DNA from 2 places in the Streptomyces sp. NPDC019890 genome. Region 2 is predicted to be linked to the other one. Evidence: predicted binding sites of a transcription regulator. Region 2 holds the regulator's gene; the other holds the start of a gene.

What was found. The regulator HspR, encoded in region 2, represses chaperone genes until heat shock. The targets are predictions, from matches to a motif close to TTGAGNNNNNNNNNCTCAA.
Region 1: lon (endopeptidase La) is a predicted target of HspR. The motif match lies at 7,805-7,823, and genes of this name have one in related genera.

The regions. Positions count from the first base shown of each region.
Region 1 covers NZ_JBJDQK010000003.1:489,385-501,226, reverse strand. Annotated here, with positions in the region: gene ACI2LP_RS10635 (multifunctional oxoglutarate decarboxylase/oxoglutarate dehydrogenase thiamine pyrophosphate-binding subunit/dihydrolipoyllysine-residue succinyltransferase subunit) at 1-2,414, opposite strand, end outside; gene ACI2LP_RS10630 (ATP-binding protein) at 2,758-3,903, opposite strand; gene ACI2LP_RS10625 (response regulator transcription factor) at 3,900-4,637, opposite strand; gene ACI2LP_RS10620 (spermidine synthase) at 4,729-5,415, opposite strand; gene ACI2LP_RS10615 (rhomboid-like protein) at 5,714-6,538, shown strand; gene ACI2LP_RS10610 (protealysin inhibitor emfourin) at 6,494-7,054, opposite strand; gene ACI2LP_RS10605 (GNAT family N-acetyltransferase) at 7,072-7,713, opposite strand; gene lon (endopeptidase La) at 7,846-10,275, shown strand; gene ACI2LP_RS10595 (trypsin-like serine peptidase) at 10,393-11,421, opposite strand; gene ACI2LP_RS10590 (helix-turn-helix domain-containing protein) at 11,448-11,842, opposite strand, start outside.
Region 2 covers NZ_JBJDQK010000005.1:443,259-455,100, reverse strand. Annotated here, with positions in the region: gene ACI2LP_RS17105 (GAP family protein) at 73-708, shown strand; gene ACI2LP_RS17100 (heat shock protein transcriptional repressor HspR) at 804-1,256, opposite strand; gene dnaJ (molecular chaperone DnaJ) at 1,258-2,442, opposite strand; gene grpE (nucleotide exchange factor GrpE) at 2,633-3,277, opposite strand; gene dnaK (molecular chaperone DnaK) at 3,274-5,124, opposite strand; gene ACI2LP_RS17080 (sugar transferase) at 5,398-5,925, shown strand; gene ACI2LP_RS17075 (heterodisulfide reductase-related iron-sulfur binding cluster) at 6,055-8,322, shown strand; gene ACI2LP_RS17070 (FG-GAP repeat domain-containing protein) at 8,773-9,873, shown strand; gene ACI2LP_RS17065 (Yip1 family protein) at 9,992-10,879, shown strand; gene ACI2LP_RS17060 (beta-propeller fold lactonase family protein) at 11,224-11,842, shown strand, end outside.

The sequences.
Region 1 (11,842 bases), on a different contig from region 2:
TCCTTGTTGAACGTCTGGCGGAACTCGAAGGCCAGCCGCGCGACGCGGACCACGGCCTCCGGGTCGTCGCCGTTCACATGGAAGATCGGCGCCTCGATCATGCGGGCCACGTCGGTCGCGTACATGGACGAGCGCGACGACTCCGGGGCGGCGGTGAAGCCGACCTGGTTGTTGATGACGATGTGGACCGTGCCGCCGGTGCGGTAGCCGCGCAGCTGCGACATGTTCAGCGTCTCGGCGACGACCCCCTGGCCGGCGAAGGCCGCGTCACCGTGCAGGGCGACCGGCAGGACCGTGAAGTCCGTGCCGCCCTTGTTGATGACGTCCTGCTTGGCGCGCGCGACACCCTCGACAACCGGGTCGACCGCCTCCAGGTGCGAGGGGTTGGCGACCAGCGAGACCTTGATCTGCTCGCCGTCCAGACCGGTGAAGGTGCCGTTGGCGCCCAGGTGGTACTTCACATCGCCGGAGCCGTGCATCGACTTCGGGTCGAGGTTGCCCTCGAACTCCCGGAAGATCTGCGCGTACGACTTGCCGACGATGTTCGCCAGGACGTTCAGACGGCCGCGGTGGGCCATGCCGATGACGACCTCGTCGAGGCGCGACTCGGCGGCCGAGTCGATGACCGCGTCGAGCAGCGGAATGACGGACTCGCCGCCCTCCAGCGAGAACCGCTTCTGACCGACGTACTTGGTCTGCAGGAAGGTCTCGAAGGCCTCGGCCGCGTTCAGGCGGCGCAGAATCCGCAGCTGCTCCTCGCGCTCGGGCTTGGAGTGCGGGCGTTCGACCCGGTCCTGGATCCACTTGCGCTGCTTCGGGTCCTGGATGTGCATGAACTCGATGCCGGTGGTGCGGCAGTACGAGTCGCGCAGCACGCCGAGCACATCGCGCAGCTTCATCAGGGACTTGCCGGCGAAGCCGCCGACCGCGAACTCGCGCTCCAGGTCCCACAGCGTGAGCCCGTGCTCGGTGATGTCCAGGTCGGGGTGCTTGCGCTGGCGGTACTCCAGCGGGTCGGTGTCGGCCATGACATGGCCGCGGACGCGGTAGGAGTGGATCAGCTCGAAGACGCGGGCTGCCTTGGTGACGTCGTCGTCGTGGCTGGCGTCGATGTCCTTGAGCCAGCGGACCGGCTCGTACGGGATGCGCAGCGCCTCGAAGATGTCGTCGTAGAAGCCGTCGTCGCCGAGGAGGAAGTTGGCGACGATCCGCAGGAACTCGCCGGAGGCGGCGCCCTGGATGACCCGGTGGTCGTACGTCGAGGTCAGCGTCATGACCTTGGCGATGCCCAGCTTGTTCAGGGTGTCCTGGGAGGTGCCCTGGAACTCGGCCGGGTAGTCCATGGAGCCGACGCCCATGATGACCGACTGTCCAGGCATCAGGCGGGGCACGGAGTGGACGGTGCCGAGGCCGCCGGGGTTGGTCAGCGAGACGGTGACGCCGGTGAAGTCGTCCATCGTCAGCTTGTTGTTGCGGGCGCGGCGGACGATGTCCTCGTAGGCCTGCCAGAACTCGAAGAAGTTCAGGGTCTCGGCCTTCTTGATGCCCGCGACGACCAGCTGGCGGTCGCCGTTGGGCTTCACCAGGTCGATGGCCAGGCCGAAGTTGACGTGCGGCGGCTTGACCAGGACCGGCTTGCCGTCCTTCTCCGTGTACGACCAGTTCATCGACGGCATGGCCTTGATGGCCTGCACCATCGCGAACCCGATGAGGTGGGTGAAGGAGACCTTCCCACCGCGGGCGCGCTTGAGATGGTTGTTGATGACGATGCGGTTGTCGAAGAGCAGCTTCACCGGGACGGCCCGCACGGAGGTGGCCGTGGGCATCTCCAGCGAGGCGTTCATGTTCTTCGCGACCGCGGCGGCGGGCCCGCGCAGGGGCACGACCTCCGCGCCCTCGGGCGCGGGCGCCGGTGCCTTGCCGGCGGCAGCCGGGGGCTTGGGCGCGGCGGCAGGCTTCGCCGGCGCGGGGGCCGGGGCGGCCGGGGCCGCCTGTTGCGCGGCGGGAGCCTGCGCGGCGGGAGCGGCCTGTGGCGCGGCGGTGCCGGTGGCAGCCGGAGCCGCGCCGTTGGCGGCGGCGGTGGGGGTCGTAGCGGCGGCCGGGGCCGCGGTACCCGCAGCCCCCGCGGCTACGGCACCCTGGGCACCCGCCCCGGCTCCCGAAGGCGCGGAGCCGTCCGCGGCGGGGGCTTCACTCACCGGCTTCGCCCCTGCGGCGGCAGTGCTCGCGCCGCCCGGCTTGTAGTCGGCGAAGAAGTCCCACCAGGCACGGTCGACCGAATTCGGGTCCTGGAGGTACTGCTGGTAGATCTCGTCGACGAGCCACTCATTGGGACCGAACGCGGCGGCAGGGTTCTTACCCTGCCCGCCTTGGTCGGCCGAGATGCTCGAGTTACTGGGGGACTGAGACGACACGGCGGCAACCGCCCTCTTCCGCTTCACAAGGTGATGGACAGCGGAAATAAAGGCTACGCCTCCCTGGCCGGGAGGTGCAGGCCGGGCTGGTCATCGTCGCGCAAGTCACACCGAAGAGCGTGTTTCGTGGGAAGGAATGGCGGGAAACAAGCGTGGTTCTGCACCGCCGCAGGTGCCCGTGGGTACCCCAACGGGAGCCTCGGCTCCACCGGAGTGGCTGACGCCGGGCGAAAATCTGCGGCCGCGGCCCGTCGGCTCGTACACCTGACGGGTTACTGAGCCGGATTGCGGCCAGCCCTCACTGCGTACACGCAGAACGCGCGCTTCCGGTTCGAACCCTACGTCAACCGCGCGCCGCCGGGACCCCCGGCAGGGTTACGAGAATGCGGCAGCCGCGGGACGATTCGGCCACCCCGATGCGGCCGCCGTGCAGATCGACCGCCCAGCGCGCGATCGCGAGGCCCAGGCCCGTACCGCCGTCGCTGCCCTTGCCGTGCGGGGCCGTGACGCTGCCCCGGTTGAAGCGCTCGAAGACCCGGTGGCGCTCCTGCTCCGGGATGCCGGGGCCCTCGTCGACCACTTCCAGGTCCAGGGACTCGGGCAGCGGTCCGCGGCGGGCCCGTACCGTCACCCGGCCGTGCGGCGGCGAGTGCTTGACCGCGTTGTCGATCAGATTGGCCACCACCTGGTGCAGCCGCTCCGCGTCCGCGTGCGCGGTCAGCTCCGGCGGCGACACATCCAGGTGCAGGTGCACGTCGTTACGGGTGTGATGGCCGGACCCGGAGGTCAGACCGCGCTGGGCGGCGGCCAGATTGGCCTCCTTCAGCACGCCCGAGAGATACGGCCACACCTCGAAGCGGCGGGCCCGCAGCGGTACGACGCCGTTGTCGAGGCGGGACAGATCCAGCAGCGTCTCGACCAGCCGGCCCAGGCGCTCCGTCTGCTTCAGCGCCGTGCGCATGGTCTCCGGGTCGGCGGCGGAGACCCCGTCGACGACGTTCTCCAGGACGGCGCGCAGCGCGGCGATCGGGGTGCGCAGCTCGTGCGAGACATTGGCGACCAGCTCCTTGCGGTGCTGGTCCACGGCCTCCAGATCGTCCGCCATGCGGTTGATGGTGGAGGCGAGGTCACCGAGCTCGTCGCGACGGTCGGCGCCGCGCACCCGGCGGGTGTAGTCGCCGTGCGATATGCCCTTGGCGACGGTGGTCATCTCGTCCAGCGGCGCGGTCAGACCGTGCGCCACGAACTGGGTGATCAGCAGGGTGGCGATCACCGAGAAGACGGTGATGAAGCGCAGCTCCGTCTGGGTGCGCACGGCGACCAGCAGCAGGCCCGTGGTGATGAAGACCGAGACGACGACGAGCGTGCCCAGCTTGGTCTTGATCGAGATGGAGACGGACCGCAGCCGGCGACGCCGACCGGCGCGGCCGGACGGCCCCTCCCGCCGGCTCGCGCGGCCGGGACGTCGCCCCGAGCGCCGCCCGCTCATGGCGCCGGCGTCTCCAGTGCGTAGCCGACGCCGTGCACGGTACGGATGCGCTCGGCGCCGATCTTCCGGCGCAGGGCCTTGATGTGGCTGTCGACGGTACGGGTGCCGGAGGCGTCGGCCCAGTCCCACACCTCCGCGAGCAGCTGCTCGCGGGAGAGGACCGCGCGCGGCGTGTTCGCCAGGCAGACCAGCAGGTCGAACTCGGTGGGCGTGAGATGCACGTCCTCGCCGCGCACCCGGACCCGGCGCTGGGCGTGGTCGATCTCCAGCTCGCCGAGGCGGAGGATCCCGCTGCGCGGGGTCACCGCGGCGAGGGCGGCGCGCTCCACGCGGCGCAGCAGCACATGCACCCGGGCCGCGAGCTCGCGCATCGAGAACGGCTTGGTCATGTAGTCGTCGGCGCCGACGCCGAGGCCCACGAGCATGTCGGTCTCGTCGTCGCGTGCCGTGAGCATCAGGACCGGGACGGGGCGCTGTGCCTGGACCCGGCGGCAGACCTCCAGGCCGTCGAAGCCCGGCAGCATCACATCGAGAACCATGAGATCGGGCTGCCAGGCCTCGGCCGCGTCGACGGCCGCCGGGCCGTCCGCGGCCGTCTGGACCACAAAGCCCTCGGCCCGCAGCCGGGCGGCGATGGCATCGACGATCGTCGAGTCGTCCTCGACGACCAGCACCCGGCGCTGGGCGCCGGGCGTGGCCGCGACGCCGTTGTGCGTGGTGTGTGTCTGCTCCATGGCCCCGCCCCTGTACGCGTTCTCGCGAGCTGCATGCCGGTGTAGATCCCGTGTGTTGGTCAGCAGCGTAAGGGCATGGACGGCGTCCCGGCTACGCAGGGCGAACGGCGAGGTGGACCACGTCCGGTACGCCTCGGGCAACCCGGATCTCTTCGGTTCTTACCCCGGTGAATCCGGCATTCCGCAACGCATCCTCAAAAGCAAGAGAGGGCTGCGCGGACCACACGGCGAGCACCCCGCCCGGCTCCAACCGGCCCTGGCAGGCGGCGAGTCCGGCCGGTGAGTAGAGGTTCTCGTTGTCGTCGGTGACGGTCCAGTCGGGGCCGTTGTCAATGTCCAGACATAGCGCGTCGTAACGGTCCGTGGCCGTGCTGAGGTGGGTGACGAGGTCCGTGTGGAGGATCACGCTGCGGGGGTCGGCGAGCGCGTCGCCGGAGATCCGGTCCAGCGGCCCCGAGCGGTGCCAGTCGATGATCGCCTGCTCGCGCTCGACGACGGCGATGTGCCGCCAGTGGGGGTTCGCGGCGGCGCGGGCCAGGGAGAAGCCGACGCCGAGTCCACCGATGAGCAGGGCGGGGGCGGTCCGGCCGGCGGCGGCGAGTGCGTCGTACGCAGCGTCCACGAGCAGTCGCTCGGAGCGGCCGTCGGAGGTGTCCATCAGGAAGCAGCCGTTGGCGATGATCTCGTGATGCTCGCCGCGCTGCCGCAGCACGACCTCGCCGTGGGGGCCCTCGCGGCGGTCGAGGGTGACGGGGGCGGTGTCGACGTGCAGGGGCATGGGCGTGACCTCCCGGGGTGGCTGTGGCCATGGTCGCGGGACGGGGCGAGCGGGACAAATGGTTTCAGCCGTTTCCGGGCGCGGGGGCTGCGCCCGGAAAGGCCGTTCGCGGGCGGGTTCACGGGGTGCCGCACAGCCCTCTCACAGCCGCTGCACAGCTGGTCGGCGCAGTCTGACGTGGCCACGACGCCCGAGCCGGTGCGCGGGTTGTTTCGTGTGGCGCACGTCATAGACGAGGGGGATGGTGATCGCGTTGGGTGGGGGATCGTTCGGGGGCTTGACGAGAGGGGCCTCACGCGTGGACCAGCTGACGACACGCGATCCGGCCACGGGCAGGGAGCTGCTGGGCGGCATTCCGACCCAGCGCACGGCGCCGACGCGGGTGGCGACGCCCGCGCTGCCGCCCACGACCCTGCCTGCCCCGTGCCGACGGCTGCCGCTCCGGCGGCGGGCGCTCCATCTGCTGCCCACGCCGACCGGGACGCCGTTCACCTTCTGCTACATCCTCGTGCTGATCGCCACCTCGCTCTTCGCGGAGTACGGCGACCCCGCAACCGTCTCCTCGCTGCTGCGTGGCTCCAGCACCGATGTCGCCCATTTGGCCGATACGCCGCTGCTCGTTCTCGGCGCGAGCGCCTTGTGGGTCGCCGGCGGCCTGGCGTCCCCGTACGCCGTCGCCTTCCTTTTCGTACTCACCGCGCTGGAACGCCGCATCGGCGGCTGGCGCACCGCCGGGGTCTTCCTGGCGGGCCATGTCGCGGCGACGCTGGCCACCGAGGTACCGGTCGCGGTGTGGGTGGTGACCGGACATCTGCCCGCCAGTTCGCTGCACCGCCTCGACTACGGCATCAGCTTCGGCCTGATGGCGAGCATCGGCGCGCTGGCCGGACTGCTCCGTCCGGTGCCGCGCGCGACGCTGCTCGGCTTTGTCTTCCTGATGCTCGTCCAGGACGCGGTGGCCTTCGAGGATCCGCTCACCGTGTGGGGCCATCCGCTGGCACTGCTGTCCGGGGTCGCGTGCTGGCCGCTGGTGCGCCGCTGGGCCCAGGTGCGGAGGCCGGTCGTCCAGGTACGCGGGTCAGTGGTCCGGCAGCGCGGCGAATACCTCCCGCAGGGCGGGTAGCCGCGCCGTCTCGTCGGTGGTCACGGTGTGGCCTTCGTACGTGATCCGGTAGGTGAAGCCGTCCGCGACGGGGCTTCCGGTGGCCTCCCGGGGGAGATGCGCGAAGTCCGCCTTCTCCAGAGCCCGGCGCAGCGCGGCCAGCTCGGCGGGTGTCATCCGGCCGGAGCGGCCCGGTCCGGCTTTCTTGTACGTCGTGTATGTGCCGTCGTCCTGGACCACGAGGCGGTCGTTGACGCCGGCGAAGCCGCCGGTGACGGTCATCTCGACCAGCGTCCGCGCCGGGACGGGCGAGGTGGAGGCCGACGGCGAGGGTGCGCCTGACGTCGAGGGCGCGCTCGACGCCGACGGTGACGGTGCGCCTGATGCCGACGGTGAGCTCGCCGAGGAGGTTCCCGGCGCCGAGCCGCCGTCATCGCCACCGTCGCCGCTCGCCGAGGCCCCGCACCCTGCCGCGAGCGCTAGGGCCAGCACCACGCCCACCGTCGTCATCCGTCGTCGCGCACGCTTACGGCTCATGGCCCCAGCATGTGGGATCAGACCGCCGGATCGCGGACTATTCCGGTGAGCGGGCCCTGGAGCTGCCAGCCCAGCGAGCCGTACAGAGCCCTGCCCTGCGTCGTCGCGCTCAGGATGCCGGTGGTGGCGCCCGCCTCCGCCGCGGCGGATTCGAGCGTACGCATGACGAGCCGGCCGAGTCCGCGGCGCTGGTGGGCCGGCTCGGTCTCCATCTGGTCCACGACGGCGGTGGCGCCCGTCGGCGCGACCTGGCCGCGCGTCGCCAAGGAGCCGTCGGCGGCGTGCACGCGCACCCGCAGGACGCCGTCGCGGGTCTCTTTGTGCAGGGTGTAGCCGTCGGGGACGGCGCCGGGGGCGTGCCGCCGCAGCTCGGTGAACATCATGAAGCCCGGGTCGTCCGGCAGCGACCACCCCTCGGGCAGCCAGTCGGCGACCGTCTCCGGCGGCGCGAGGAGCTTCAGCCAGGCGCCGGGCTCGGTGATCGCCTCGCCGAGCTTGCGCACGATGGCCTCGTCCGGTTCCGCGAGCACATGGCGGAAGACGTGGTCCGGCAGTCCGACGTCGATGCGGTAGCCCCAGGGCTGAGGGACGGGCGCCGGGGTGCCCCGGGAGACGGCCCATCCCTCGACCCAGCCGGATGTAATGACTGAACTGAGCATGGGCTTATTACATCCGGGGCCTGCCACCGGGCGCGAGCCTTGATCGCTGAGAGCGAACGGCGGCTCGGGAACATCTCGCCCGCCTCGTGCATTGAGTCCGTACAGCTCAACTTCACTGCCTAAGGGGAGATCATGGCTGCTGAGTCCTCCGCGTTCACGCCGCTCACACTGCCCGTGCTGCCGCTCGACGACGAGGTCGTGCTGCCCGGAATGGTGGTGCCGCTCGACCTGTCCGACACCGACGTACGAGCCGCGGTGGAGGCCGCTCAGGCCGCCGCCCGATCCAGTGGTGCAAGCAAGCCCACAGTCCTGCTTGTTCCGCGCGTCGACGGGAACTACCCCGGGATCGGCGTGCTGGGCACCGTCGAGCAGGTCGGCCGGCTCTCCGACGGCGACCCCGGCGCGCTCATCCGCGGCCGCGGCCGGGTGAAGATCGGCGCCGGCACCACGGGTCCGGGCGCAGCTCTCTGGGTCGAAGGCTCCCGTATCGAGGAGAGCGTGCCCGACCCGCTGCCCGGCCAGCTCGCCGACCTGGTCAAGGAGTACAAGGCGCTGGCCACCGACTGGCTGAAGAAGCGCGGCGCCTGGCAGGTCGTGGACCGCGTCCAGCAGATCGACGACGTCTCGCAGCTCGCGGACAACGCCGGCTACTCACCGTTCCTGACCACCGCACAGAAGATCGAACTGCTGGAGACCGCCGACCCGGTGGCCCGGCTCAAGCTCGCCGCCGAGCAGCTGCGCGAGCACCTCGCCGAGCAGGACGTCGCCGAGTCCATCGCCAAGGACGTCCAGGAAGGCGTCGACAAGCAGCAGCGCGAATTCCTGCTGCGCCGCCAGCTCGAAGCCGTACGCAAGGAGCTGCGCGAGCTCAACGGCGGGACCACCGACGCCGCGGACGAGTCCGACGACTACCGCGCCCGCGTCGAGGCCGCGGACCTGCCCGAGAAGGTGCGCGAAGCCGCCCTCAAGGAGGTCGAGAAGCTGGAGCGGTCCAGCGACCAGAACCCCGAGGGCTCCTGGATCCGCACCTGGCTGGACACCGTCCTCGAACTGCCGTGGAACGAGCGAACTGATGACAGCGCGGCCGGGTACGACATCCAGGGCGCCAAGGCGATCCTGGACGCCGAGCACTCGGGCCTTCAGGACGTGAAGGAACGGATCACCGAATACCTGGCGGTGCGCAAGCGGCGCGCCGACCGGGGGCTCGGCGTGGTCGGTGGGCGGCGTGGGGGCGCGGTTCTGGCCCTTGTCGGCCCGCCGGGAGTCGGCAAGACCTCGCTCGGCGAGTCCGTCGCGCATGCGATGGGGCGGAAGTTCGTCCGGGTCGCGCTCGGCGGCGTCCGGGACGAGGCGGAGATCCGCGGACACCGGCGTACGTACGTCGGGGCGCTGCCCGGCCGTATCGTCCGGGCGATCAAGGAGGCCGGTTCGATGAACCCGGTCGTCCTGCTCGACGAGATCGACAAGGTCGGCTCCGACTTCCGGGGCGACCCGGCGGCCGCCCTTCTCGAAGTGCTGGACCCGGCGCAGAACCACACCTTCCGCGACCACTACCTGGAGGTCGAACTCGACCTGTCCGACGTGGTGTTCCTGGCCACGGCGAACGTCCTGGAAGCCATCCCGGAGGCCCTGCTCGACCGGATGGAGCTGGTCAGGCTCGACGGCTACACCGAGGACGAGAAGGTCGTCATCGCGCGGGACCACCTGCTGCCGCGCCAGCTGGAGCGGGCGGGTCTTGAGCCGGGCGAGGTCGTGCTGGAGGTCTCGGCGCTGCGCAAGCTCGCCGGCGAGTACACGCGGGAGGCGGGCGTCCGTAACCTGGAGCGTTCGGTGGCCAGGCTGCTGCGCAAGGTGGCGGCACAGCACGAACTGGGCGAGCGCGAGCTGCCGTTCACGATCACCGACACCGATCTGCGGGCGCTCATAGGACGGCCGCACCATGTGCCCGAGTCCGCGCAGGACCCGGCCGAGCGCCGGACCGCCGTGCCCGGTGTGGCCACCGGTCTCGCGGTCACCGGCGCGGGCGGCGACGTGCTGTTCGTCGAGGCGTCGCTGGCCGACCCGGAGACGGGCGCGGCGGGGCTGACGCTCACCGGTCAGCTCGGCGATGTGATGAAGGAGTCCGCACAGATCGCGCTCTCCTTCCTCCGCTCGCACGGCGCCGAACTGGAGCTGCCCGTGGCCGATCTGAAGGACCGGGGCGTGCACATCCACTTCCCGGCGGGCGCGGTGCCGAAGGACGGTCCGAGCGCGGGCATCACCATGACGTCGGCGCTGGCGTCGCTGCTGTCCGGACGCCAGGTGCGTACGGATGTGGCAATGACGGGTGAGGTGTCGCTGACCGGGCGGGTGCTGCCGATCGGCGGTCTGAAGCAGAAGCTCCTCGCGGCGCACCGGGCCGGGATCGCGACGGTGGTGATCCCCAAGCGGAACGAGCCCGACCTCGACGATGTCCCGGCCGAGATCCTGGACAAGCTGGAGGTCCACCCGGTGACGGATGTCCGGCAGGTGCTGGAGATCGCGCTCTCGCCGGCCGAGATGCCGGTGACGGCCGCGGCCTGATCCCAGGCGTGAACCACGGCCTGTTCCCTGGACTGAACGACGGCCTGATCCCGGCCTGATCCCGGCCTGATCCACGGCCGAATGGCCCGGCGGCACCCTGCCGCCGGGCCCTTCGCGCTAGCTGCCCGCGGCCTCCTCGTACAACTCGCGGGTGCGGTCGTCGAAGAGGGCGGCCGTCGACTCGCTGTCGGTGTCGCCGCCGCTCAGTACGCCGATGAGCCGGCCCTGGTGCTTGGCGTCCCGATAGTCCGCGAGCCAGGGGCCGCCGCTGGTGCCCTCCCAGAAGCCCGCGCACTCCATGAGCAGCGTCTGAGGCAGATCCGGGTCGGGGCGGGTGTCGGTGGTGCAGGCGATGGGGAGATTGCCCGGGTTGTGCTGCTTGTTGGGGTAGCCGACCACCGTGACCCGCCGGTCGGGGGCCGACGACCAGTCGGGGGTGGCGGCGCCGACGACCTTCTGCACCTGACGGCCCCTGGCGTCCGGCGCCAGGGTCAAAAACGCGTAGTCGGCGGCATCGGCGTCCTCGGCGTCGTCGGTCCAGCGCTCGTCGAGGTGTACGGAGCCGACCTTCCAGCGTCCGTACGGATAGGTCCCCTTGCCCCGGCCCGTGAATCCGGGCGCGAACTCCAGCTCGCCCGGCTCGTAGGCGGGATCGCCGCCGGCGTCCTGGAGACAGTGCGCGGCGGTGGCGATGACGTTGCCCTTGGGGCTGTTCACGACGCTGGCGGTACAGAAGTGCTCGCCCTGCGAGTCGATGAGCACGCCGACGGAGGAGGCCCCGGCGAAGGGAACCGCCGACGACCGCGGCTCGGGCGCGGCGGCGCGCGCAGCGGTCTCGCCGGACCCGGTGGCCCTGGGCCGCGTGGCGGAGGACGCGGGCCCGGCACAGGAGTTCAGCGTCAGCCCGAGCAGAAGGACCAGCAGAAACGGACGCGCGCGTCTGCTGCCTGCGCGGACGGCGCTGCCCGCGCGTCGGCTGCGACCGTCCGCGCGGGCCGCGGCGACCCCGTCCGGCGGGCGCGTCGTGTCGCGGTCCTGCGCCCGGTCCGTCACGGCGGACCCGTCCGCCTGGCGCGCCCCGTCGCGGCCCATGCCCCGCGCAGCGGGCGTCGTGGTTGTCGTGCTCGTACGGCTGTGCCACGTCATTCGGACATCTTGCCCGGTTGTGGCTGTCAGTCCAGCCAACCTCTCAACGTTGCCTGCGCTCCCGCCTGGAAGCGGGTCTCCGCGCCCAGTGTCTCCAGCAGACTGCTGATCCGCCGGCGGGCCGTGTGGACATGGACGCCCAGACGGCGGGCGATTGCCTCGTCCTTCAGGCCCGCCGCCAGCAGGCCCAGCAGTTCCTTCTGCGCCTTCGGGAGCGCGGCGCAGGCCCCGCCCGTGCCGCCGAGTGGCGTGGCCCGGTCCCAGACCGTTTCGAACAGCGGCATCAGCGCATTGCGCAGCAGCGCGTCGCCCACCACCAGCGCGGTGGCCCTGGGGTCCGCCGCGTCCGTCGGCGGGAGCAGGGTGATCCGCCGGTCCACGGCGATCAGTTTGGTGGGGACCGCGGTCGCCACCCGTGCCC
Region 2 (11,842 bases):
GCCGAGGAGAGGATCCCGCGCCGAGTGCGGCGAGGTACGGCCCGAAACCGGCACCGGCACCGGCGGTCGAGCATGGACCTGAGGATTCTTCCGCTCGCCTTCACCATGATGGTGGGGCCGCAGATCATGTCGGCGATCATCTTCGTCACCGCGCCGAGAGCGGTCCGGGCGTCACTGGCGTTCATTGCGGGTATCGCCCTCGCGACCACGGCCGGGGTGGCCATCATGCGGGGTGTTGCCGCGCTCCTGGGCAAGGCCGTCGACATGGGCCATACGTCCGACAAGGGCTCGGCCGGCCACATCATGGAGTACGTGCTCGTCGGCCTGCTGGTGTTCGCAGCGGCGAAGAACTGGCTGGGGCGCAGAACGGCCGAGCCGCCGAAGTGGCTGAAGTCCTTGATGACGGCCGGGCCGAGGAAGGCGTTCACCGTCGGTGTACTGCTGATTCTGCTGATGCCGTCCGACCTCGTGGTCCTGCTGACCGTGGGGATTCATCTGCAGCATCACCACGCCAACCTGGGCGAGGCGCTGGCCTTCATCGGGCTGACGGTCCTCATCGCGGCACTGCCGCTGCTGGCCCGTCTGCTGTTCGGCAGGAGGGCCGAGCGCGCCATGCCCGGGGTGCGTGAGTGGATGAACACCCACAGCTGGCTCATCAGCATCATCGCCTGCGGGATCTTCATCGCCCTCATCCTCTCCGAAGGCTGACCGATCCCCGCAAGGGACAGGCAAGGGACCGGCAAGGGGCGGACATCAGGGGCCGGAGCAGCACATCTCCGGCCCCTCAGCGCACAAACCCTGTCCTATTCAGGCCGCTTGGGCCGCCAGACCACCAGCGCGCTCGCCTGCTGCACATCCTGGTACGGCACCAGATCGCGCCGGTAGGACGCGTGCACCTGGGCTTCGCGCTGCTGCATCGCCGCCGCCGCTCCCTCGACTGCCGACGACAGCTCCGCGACCCGCTGCTGAAGCGCCGCGACCTGGTTCTCCAGCTCGATGATGCGCTTGATGCCGGCCAGGTTGATGCCCTCGTCCTGCGACAACTGCTGGACGGTGCGCAGCAGTTCGATGTCGCGGGCCGAGTAGCGCCGGCCCCGTCCCGCGGTGCGGTCGGGGGAGACCAGACCCAGCCGGTCGTACTGCCGAAGGGTCTGCGGATGCAGGCCCGAGAGCTGGGCCGCCACCGAGATGACGTACACCGGCGACTCTTCGGTCAGTTCGTAGGGATTGCGGCTGCGTCCGGTTCGGCCGTCCATCTCATGCTCCCTTCGCGGCCTGGAACAGCTCGGCCCGCGGGTCCTCGGCCGCGGTGGCTTCGCGGTAGGCCTCCAGCGCTTCCTTCGCCGTCTCACTGAGCTCCGTGGGTACGGCGACCTCGACGGTGACCAGCAGGTCCCCGCGGGTGCCGTCCTTGCGGACCGCGCCCTTGCCGCGGGCTCGCATCGTACGGCCGTTGGGCGTCCCGGCCGGCAGCTTCAGCGTGACCGGCGGACCGCCCAGGGTCGGCACCTTCACCTCACCGCCGAGCGCCGCCTCCGCGTAGGTGACGGGCACGGTGACGGTGAGATTGTCGCCCTTGCGGCCGAAGACGGGGTGGGCGTCGACATGCACGACGACATACAAGTCGCCTGCCGGGCCACCCCGTTCGCCCGGGGCGCCCTTGCCGCGCAGCCGGATCCGCTGGCTGTCGGAGACACCCGCGGGGATGCGGACCTGCATGGTCCTGGACGAGCGGGCGCGCCCGCTGCCCTTGCAGACCTCGCAGGGGTCCTGCGCGATCAGACCGCGGCCCTTGCAGTCCACGCACGGGTCGGTGAGCGAGAAGGAGCCGCTGCCGCCGCGCGAGACCTGGCCGGTGCCGAGACAGGTCGGGCACACCCGAGGCGTACCGTTTCTGTCGCCGGTGCCCGAACAGGCCTTGCACGCCGCGGAGCTGGACATCCGCAGCGGGACCGTGGCGCCTTCGATCGCCTCGGTGAAGCTGAGCGTCACCTCGGACTCGATGTCCTGGCCGCGACGCGGCTGGGTACGCGTACCCGGGCCGGCGCCTCGGTTGAACAGTCCGCCGAACACATCGCCGATACCGCCGCCGAAGCCGCCTGCGCCACCTTGCGTACCGCCGCCCTGGGCGCCCCCGAAGAGGTCGCCCAGGTCGAAGTTGAAGCTCCCGCCGGGGCCGCCGGGACCTCCGCGGAAGCCGCCGTTGCCGAAGAGGGCGCGGGCCTCGTCGTACTCCTTGCGCCGCTTGGGGTCACCGAGGATGTCGTTGGCCTCGGAGATTTCCTTGAAGCGCTCTTCGGCCTTGGCGTCGCCCTTGTTGGCGTCCGGGTGGAACTCGCGGGCGAGCTTCCGGTACGCCTTCTTGATCTCGGCCTCGGTGGCGTCCTTGGGGACGCCGAGGACCTTGTAGTAGTCCTTCTCGACGAAGTCCTTCGTGCTCATCGACGTCCCTCCTCTCGGACAATCCTTGCGTCAGCCCGTAGGGTGCCTGCCCCGGCTCCGCGCGGGCTCGCGACTCCCGGCACGCACATCTGCTGCGTTGTCGTCGGTCGCCGACGCTCTGCGTCGGCTCCCTCTTCCGCCTTGCATCTGCACGCGCCGGACGCCGCTCCCTTATCCGCGCGGAACCAGATCACGCACCCTCCTCCGGGCCACCGCTCTCCTCGTCGTTCGCCGTCTCTTCCTTCGGGGCCGCGCCCGGCTGGGGCTCGGCCACCGCGACCCGCGCGGGGCGGATGGTCCGCTCGCCGATGCGATACCCCGGCTGAAGGACCGCGACGCAGGTGGTCTCGGTGACATCCGGTGCGTACGAGTGCATCAGGGCTTCGTGGATCGTCGGATCGAAGGGCTCGCCCTCCTTGCCGAACTGCTGCAGGCCCATCTTGGCGGCCGCGGTCTCCAGGGACTCGGCCACCGACTTGAACCCGCCCACCAGCTCCCCGTGGTCACGGGCGCGGCCGATGTCGTCGAGCACGGGCAGGAGCTCGGTCAGCAGATTCGCCGTGGCGATCTCCTTGACCGTGATCCGGTCGCGCTCCACCCGACGGCGGTAGTTCTGGTACTCGGCCTGGAGCCGCTGGAGGTCCGCCGTGCGCTCGTTGAGCGCCGTACGGATCTGGTCCAGCTGAGCCGTCAGACCGGCGATCTTGGCTGCGTCCCCTCCCGGGGCCGCCGGGCCCTCCTTCTTGGAGGACTCGGCGGACTCGGCGGCGTCGTCAGAGGTGGCGCCGGAGGGGACGTCGGGCTTCTCCTCGAAGCCCGGGGTCTCCTCCGTCACGCTGCACCGCCCTTCGCGTCCTTCTCGTCGTCCACGATCTCGGCGTCCACGACGTCCTCGGTGTTGTCCGCGGACTGGGCCTGCTCACCGGCCGGGGCCTCGGCGCCGTCGGGCGTGGCGTTGGCGTACATGGCCTGGCCGAGCTTCTGGCTGACCGCCGCGAGCTTCTCGGTGGCGGTGCGGATCTCGGCGGTGTCCTCGCCCTTGAGCTTCTCCTTCAGCTCGCCGACCGCGGTCTCGACCTCGGTCTTCACCTCGCCGGGAACCTTGTCCTCGTTGTCCTTGAGGAACTTCTCGGTCTGGTAGACGAGCTGCTCGCCCTGGTTGCGGGACTCCGCGGCCTCACGGCGGCGGTGGTCCTCGTCCGCGTACTGCTCGGCCTCCTGGCGCATCCGGTCGACCTCGTCCTTCGGCAGCGAGGAGCCGCCGGTGACGGTCATCTTCTGCTCCTTGCCCGTGCCCAGGTCCTTCGCGGTCACGTGCATGATGCCGTTGGCGTCGATGTCGAAGGCGACCTCGATCTGCGGGACCCCGCGCGGGGCCGGCGGCAGACCGGTCAGCTCGAACATCCCGAGCTTCTTGTTGTACGCCGCGATCTCGCGCTCGCCCTGGTAGACCTGGATCTGCACGGACGGCTGGTTGTCCTCGGCCGTGGTGAAGATCTCGGACCGCTTGGTCGGGATCGTGGTGTTGCGCTCGATCAGCTTGGTCATGATGCCGCCCTTGGTCTCGATACCGAGGGACAGCGGGGTCACGTCGAGGAGCAGGACGTCCTTGACCTCACCCTTGAGGACACCGGCCTGGAGGGCGGCGCCGATGGCGACGACCTCGTCGGGGTTCACACCCTTGTTGGCGTCCTTGCCGCCGGTCAGCTCCTTGACGAGCTCGGCGACCGCGGGCATGCGGGTGGAGCCGCCGACCAGGACCACGTGGTCGATCTCGGACAGCTGGATGCCGGCGTCCTTGATGACGTTGTGGAACGGGGTCTTGCAGCGCTCCAGGAGGTCCGCGGTGAGCTGCTGGAACTGGGCGCGCGTGAGCTTCTCGTCCAGGTGCAGCGGGCCCTCGGCGGAGGCCGTGATGTACGGCAGGTTGATCGTGGTCTCGGTCGAGGACGACAGCTCGATCTTCGCCTTCTCCGCGGCTTCGCGAAGACGCTGGAGAGCCATCTTGTCCTTGGACAGGTCCACGCCGTGCCCGTTGGCGAACTGCTTCACCAGGTAGTCGACGACGCGCTGGTCCCAGTCGTCACCACCGAGGTGGTTGTCACCGTTGGTGGCCTTCACCTCGACGACGCCGTCGCCGATCTCCAGCAGCGAGACGTCGAAGGTGCCGCCACCGAGGTCGAAGACGAGGATCGTCTGGTCGTCCTTGTCGAGGCCGTAGGCCAGGGCGGCCGCAGTCGGCTCGTTGACGATGCGCAGGACGTTCAGACCGGCGATCTCACCGGCCTCCTTGGTGGCCTGGCGCTCGGAGTCGTTGAAGTACGCCGGGACGGTGATCACCGCGTCGGTGACCTTCTCGCCGAGGTAGGACTCCGCGTCGCGCTTCAGCTTCTGCAGGATGAAGGCGCTCATCTGCTGCGGGTTGAAGGTCTTCCCGTCGAGCTCGATCTTCCAGTCGGTGCCCATGTGGCGCTTGACCGACCGGATGGTCCTGTCGACGTTGGTGACTGCCTGACGCTTCGCAACCTCGCCGACCAGCACCTCACCGTTCTTCGCGAAGGCGACGACGGACGGCGTGGTCCTGGCACCCTCGGCGTTGGTGATGACGGTGGGCTCGCCGCCCTCCAGAACGCTGACGACGGAGTTAGTCGTGCCCAGGTCGATGCCGACCGCACGTGCCATTTCAATTCCTCCAGCAGACTGACTTGAGTGGATCTGGCTCAAGGATGCACGACCGAGCCCAGGGCGTCAACGGAGCTGAGTCGACCCCACTCAACTTTTATCCCGCACTTACCTGCACCCTGCCCCGGGAAACTGCCCCGGACCAGCGCCGAACCTGTGTACGCACGCGTGGCGCACCGGTCGGCAGCGGCGGCCGTCTGGAAGAGTCATAGCCGCAAAAAACGGTCAACGAATGACAGCCGTGACGAAGGTCGCGACGAAGGGCGTCCGTCCATGCCTGCAAAGCGAGCCGTCGATCTGACGGGCAGTCTGGTCCTGCTGCTGCTCCTGTCCCCGCTGCTGCTGACCCTCACCGCCGCCGCCGCGGCCACCACCCGGGGCTCGCTCCTGACCCGCCGGGAGCGGACAGGCCTCGGCGGATCCAGGTTTGCGATGCTGACGTTCCGTACGACACCGGTCTCGCCCGTCGGCCGGCTGCTGCGCCGCCACTTCCTGGACCAGCTGCCGCAGCTGATCAATGTGGTGCGTGGCGAGATGTCGCTCGTGGGTCCGCGCCCGCTGCCGCCCGAGGACCCCGAGCAAGCCGGCTTCGCGGGCCGCGCCCGGCTCGGCGTACGCCCCGGGATGACCGGCCTGTGGCAGATCAGCGGCCGTTCGGAGCTGCCCTGGGAGGAGATGGCAGTACTCGATCTGCACTATGTGGAGCAACACTGGCTGGGACTGGACCTTCTTATCCTGGCCCGCACCCTCCCGGCGGCCGCGGCCGGACGCCGGGCGCCCTGTCCGGTCAGGCTTGCCTGAGCGACACAGATCACCGGCTGCGCGGCTACAGTGCGGCGGAATAAGTGGGTACTCTCAGCACGGACTACATAAGTTACCGCTTAGTAGTCTGGACAGATTGCCCACCCTCGCAGGCCCGAGGAGCCCGAAATGCAACTCGCCGCGATCATCGTGTCGCTGGTGCTGACCGTGGTCGGCGTTGCGCTCATCGCCCGAGCCGTCGCGCAGATCTACCGGTTCGTGAAGCTCGGTCAGCCGGTGCCCGCGGGCAGCCGAACCGACAACCCGAAGGCACGCACGATCACCCTGGTCAAGGAGTTCCTTGGCCACACCCGCATGAACCGGTGGGGGATCGTGGGCTTTGCCCACTGGTTCGTCGCGATCGGCTTCCTCACGTTGCCGCCGACGCTGGCGCAGGCGTACGGCCAGCTCTTCCAGGCCGACTGGACCCTGCCGGTCATCGGCGGCTTCCTGCCGTTCGAGATGTACATCGAGTTCATCGGCCTGATGACCGTGGTGGGCATCGTCATCCTGATGGCGATCCGGCTGCTCAACCTGCCCTCGCGGGCCGGCCGCAAGTCGCGCTTCGCGGGCTCCAAGGCCTGGCAGGCGTACTTCGTCGAGTACGTCATCCTCACCATCGGCCTCGCGATCCTCGCCCTGCGCGGGCTCGAGGGCGCGATCCACCACGTGGACCACTACGAGGCGGCGTACTTCGTCTCGTATCCGCTGGTGCTGGCCTTCAAGGGCCTGAGCGTCGCCACGCTGCAGACGCTGATCTACTTCACCGCGATGATCAAGATCGGCACCTCGCTGATCTGGATGATCACGGTCTCGCTCAACACCAACATGGGTGTCGCCTGGCACCGCTTCCTCGGCTTCCCGAACATCTGGTTCAAGCGGAACGCCGACGGCCGGACCGCGCTCGGCGCCCTCCAGCCGATGACGTCCGGCGGCAAGGAGATCGACTTCGAGGACCCGGGCGAGGACGACGTCTTCGGCGTCTCCCAGGTCGAGCAGTTCTCCTGGAAGGGCATCCTCGACTTCTCCACGTGTACGGAGTGCGGTCGCTGCCAGTCGCAGTGCCCCGCCTGGAACACCGGAAAGCCCCTCTCCCCCAAGTTGCTGATCATGTCGCTGCGCGACCACGCGCACGCAAAGGCCCCGTATCTGCTGGCCGGCGGCGGCAAGACGATGGAGGGCGAGGAGAAGGCGTCCGAGGAGCAGCTGGCCGGTGTGCCGGCGGCGGCCCTCGCGGAGGCCGAGCGCCCGCTGATCGGGACGCTGGAGGAGAACGGCGTCATCGACCCGGACGTGCTGTGGTCCTGCACCACCTGCGGTGCGTGCGTGGAGCAGTGCCCGGTCGACATCGAGCACATCGACCACATCGTCGACATGCGCCGCTACCAGGTGATGATCGAGTCCGCGTTCCCGTCCGAGGCGGGCACGATGCTCAAGAACCTGGAGAAGAAGGGCAACCCCTGGGGTCTGGCCAAGAAGCAGCGCGTGGAGTGGACCAAGGAGGTCGACTTCGAGGTCCCGATCGTCGGCAAGGACGTCGAGGACCTGTCCGAGGTCGACTACCTGTACTGGGTCGGCTGCGCGGGCGCGCTGGAGGACCGGGCCAAGAAGACCACCAAGGCCTTCGCGGAGCTGCTGCACATCGCGGGCGTGAAGTTCGCGATCATGGGCGGCGAGGAGAAGTGCACCGGTGACTCGCCGCGGCGCCTGGGCAACGAGCCGCTGTTCCAGCAGCTCGGCCAGGAGAACGTGGCCATGCTGAACATGGCCTTCGGCGAGGACGACGAGGACGAGTCCACGAAGAAGCCGAAGTCGGCGAAGAAGATCGTCGCAACCTGCCCGCACTGCTTCAACACGATCGCGAACGAATACCCGCAGCTGGGCGGCGAGTTCGAGGTCATCCACCACACGCAGCTGCTGCAGCACCTCATCGACGAGGGCAAGCTGATCCCGGTCACGCCGGTCGAGGGTCTGATCACGTACCACGACCCCTGCTACCTGGGCCGCCACAACAAGGTCTACACGCCGCCGCGCGAGATCATGTCGGCCGTCCCCGGTCTGCGTCAGCAGGAGATGCACCGCCACAAGGAGCGTGGCTTCTGCTGCGGCGCCGGTGGCGCGCGCATGTGGATGGAGGAGCGGATCGGCAAGCGCATCAACACCGAGCGTGTCGACGAAGCCCTCTCGCTCAACCCCGACATCGTCTCGACGGCCTGCCCGTTCTGCCTCGTCATGCTCACGGACTCCGTGAACGGCAAGAAGAACGACGGCAAGGCCAAGGAGTCGCTCCAGGTCGTCGATGTCGCGCAGCTGCTGCTCGACTCGGTGAGGACGCCGGCCGACCCGGCGGACGACGAGGAGCCGGCGGACGCGCCGGAACCGGAGCCGGTGAAGTAGTCCGTACGGAGCGCGGAAGCGGCCGGATCTGCCTCGGGGGCAGGTCCGGCCGCTTCCTTGTACCTCCGGTGGAGATCCGGTGGAGCGGTACCTCCGGTGGAGCGGTACCTCCGTGGAGAGCGAGCGTGCATGGAGTGCTCTCCCCCGGTGAGCTGATGCCCGATCCGTCGTGTCTGTAGCTCGGTGCCGTGGAGACATCCACGAAGCTACGGGTGCACTGCTCGGCAGGCAGAGCACGGAAGGGCAATCCCCCGATTTCCCTCATCCACCACATAACGAACCCACTCAACTACCCAGCGAATAACCATTGGCCAGCGATCACGCCCGATCCATTGCCCTGCCGGGACGGCCGAACGAGCATCAAGGGGCGACTGGGCAGACCGAGCGCAGGCGAGACGGACGGGACGGACAGTGCGGAAACGGCGGACAGGGCGGACAGGGCGGATACGGATGAGGGCTACGGCAGCGGTGGCGATCGGCGCGGCCGGCGCCTGCGTGGTGCTGCTCGCGGGCTGCACGAGCCACCCCGCGCCGGACGACCGGCCCGCCGCCGCCAAGAACGGCGACATCGCCCCACTGTCCGGCCGGGCCACCGCGCTGCCCGTCCCTCTGGGCAAGGGCAGCCGGGTGCCCGCCGACTTCAACGGCGACGGCCACCGCGACCTCGTGGTGAACGACCTGGTGAAGGCCCCCGGCGACACCCACGGCGACGACGCGGGCATCGGCGTCCTCTACGGCACCGCCGGCCCCCGCGCCCTCGACCCGGTCGTACGCCGCCTCCTCACCCCGCGAGCCAACGCCGCCCCGGTCGACGGCACACTCCCCGCCGCCTTCGACGCGGCTGCCGCCTGCGACCTCGACAAGGACGGCTTCTCCGACCTGATTGTGGCCACCGACCCGCCGTACAACGGCATCGGCCGGCCCCCCGTACCGCTCCAGCTGCTCTTCGGCTCCCCGTCCGGCCTCGGCGGCAAGGCGGTCGTCCTGCGCATCCCCGAGAAGGCCCGCTACGGCAACGACTGGCCCGACCACCCCGTCTGCGGCGACTTCGACGGCGACGGCTCGACAGACCTCGCCGTCACCGCGTCCGCGGGCCGGGTCAGCTTCTTGCGCGGCCCCTTCACCCGCACCGGCGCCCCGCGCACCGCCACGGCCCCCGTCCCGGGCGGCGGCCCGGCCCTGTCCGCCCCGTCCCCGAAGCCCGACGCGAACGGCGACGGCTACGACGACCTGGTGGTCTCCGCCCGCACCCCGAAGCCGGGCGCGTCGGCCAAGGGCAAGCTGCTGCTGGGCGGCCCGGACGGCCCGGGCCGCGCGGGCGGCCGCTATGTCCTCGACGCCGTACGGACGCCGCCCGCGCCCTTGCTCCCGTCGGGCGAGACGACGCCCACCACGGACGTGCTCCAGTACGCGGACTTCGACGGCGACAAGCGCCCCGACCTGGTGACTCGTACGCACAGGGGCGAGCGCGCGGATGTGCTGGCGCTGTACCCGGCCACCGCGCCGAGCCACCCGCTGCTCACCTTCAGCAGCTCGGTCTTCCTGCGCTGACGTCCCCTCAGGGTCCCCCGGGCAGGCCCCCTAGGGGATGTCACAGGTCGGCAGCAAAGGCGGCCGCGTTTCCCCGCCCCGGCATCCTCACTCTCCGGGACCAGGTACGTTCGATTACGTGGCTGGATTCAGGATCGGACGCGGCCGGGACAACCGCACGCAGCAGCAGCAGCAGGCACCGCCGCCCTACAGAGGCGGGGGAGGCCATGCGGGGCCGCCGTACGCGCAACAGCAGCAGCCGCCGCAGTGGCCCCAGGCCGGCGGCGGTCAGCAGCGCCCCCAGGGCCCGTACGGCGAACCGGAGTACTTCGGCGACCCGTACCAGCAGCCCCAGGGCGGACCCGCCCCGCACGTCGACCCGTATGCCAACAACCCTGGCCACACCCAGGCGTTCAGCATCAACGAGGACCCGTACGGCGACGGCGCGACCTACCGCGCAGGCACGGCCCCGGCCGCACCCGCGGGCCCCCGCCTGCACTGGAAGCAACTGCTGAGCGGCATCGTGCTGCGCCCGGGCCCGACGTTCTGGCAGATGCGCGACTACCCCGTGTGGGGCCCGGCGCTGATCGTCACGTTCCTCTACGGCCTGCTCGCGCTCTTCGGCTTCGACAAGGCCCGCGAGGAGACGATCAACGCGACGATCTCCGCGGCCATCCCGTACGTCCTGACCACGGCGGTCGCATTCGTCGTCGGCGGCTTGATCCTGGGCGCGGTGACCCACACCCTGGCCCGCCAGCTGGGCGGCGACGGCGCCTGGCAGCCGACGGTCGGCCTGTCGATGCTGATCATGTCGATCACGGACGCCCCGCGTCTGGTCTTCGCCCTGTTCCTGGGCGGCGAGAACTCTCTGGTCCAGATCCTGGGCTGGGCGACGTGGCTGGCGGCGGGTGCGCTGTTCACATCGATGGTGAGCAAGTCGCACGACCTGCCGTGGCCGAAGGCGCTGGCGGCGTCGTCGATCCAGCTGATCGCGCTGCTGTCGATCATCAAGCTGGGCACGATCTAGCGGGGTACGGACACGGAAGAGGGCCCCACCACCCGGTGGGGCCCTCTTTGCGTCGGGCGACGGGTCCGGAAGGGGGATTCCAGTCGTCCGTACGGTCCTATCCGTGATCGCCGACGGCCTCCCGCTGATCACGGCGGTTAGCGTCGGCCGCGGCGATCATCAGCGCCGCGGCGGTCCCGGACGGACTTCCATGACGGGGCATCAATCGCCGAATTCATGCGGAGCACCGGAACGCACTTCGGTGTCGTGCACCTCAGGAGGTCTTCATGTCGGGTATCGCGGTACGGGGAGCGCCGGAACAAGGAAGTGCGGGGCCACATCGCGGGGTTGGGAGTTCGTGGTGGGTGCTGGTGCGCGCATGGGTGGCGGGGCTGGCGGTCCTGGCGGGCCTGGCCGTCCCGATCGCCGTGGCCACGCCCGCGATGGCGCAGGGCGCAGCACCTGTCTACGTCACCAACTCTGACTCGGACGACGTATCGGTGATCGACACCGACACCAACACCGTCACCACCACCATCCCCGTCGGCGATGGCCCCCGCGGTGTGGCGGTCACGCCGGACGGCACCCGCGCCTACGTCGCCAACGTCGGCTCGAGCGACGTATCGGTGATCGACACGGCCACCAACACCGTCACCACCACCGTCCCCGTCGGCCTCGCTCCCGTGGGTGTGGCGGTCACGCCGGACGGCTCCCGGGTCTACGTCGCCAACGCCGTCTCGGGTGACGTATCGGTGATCGACACGGCCACCAACACCGTCACCACCACCATCCCCGTCGGCGACTCCCCCGACAGTGTGGCGGTCACGCCGGACGGCTCCCGCGTCTACGTCACCAACACCGTCTCGGACGACGTATCGGTGATCGACACGGCCACCAACACCGTCATCGACACCGTCCCCGTCGGCGACACTCCCCTGGGTTTGGCGATCACGCCGGACGGCTCCCGCGTCTACGTCGCCAACC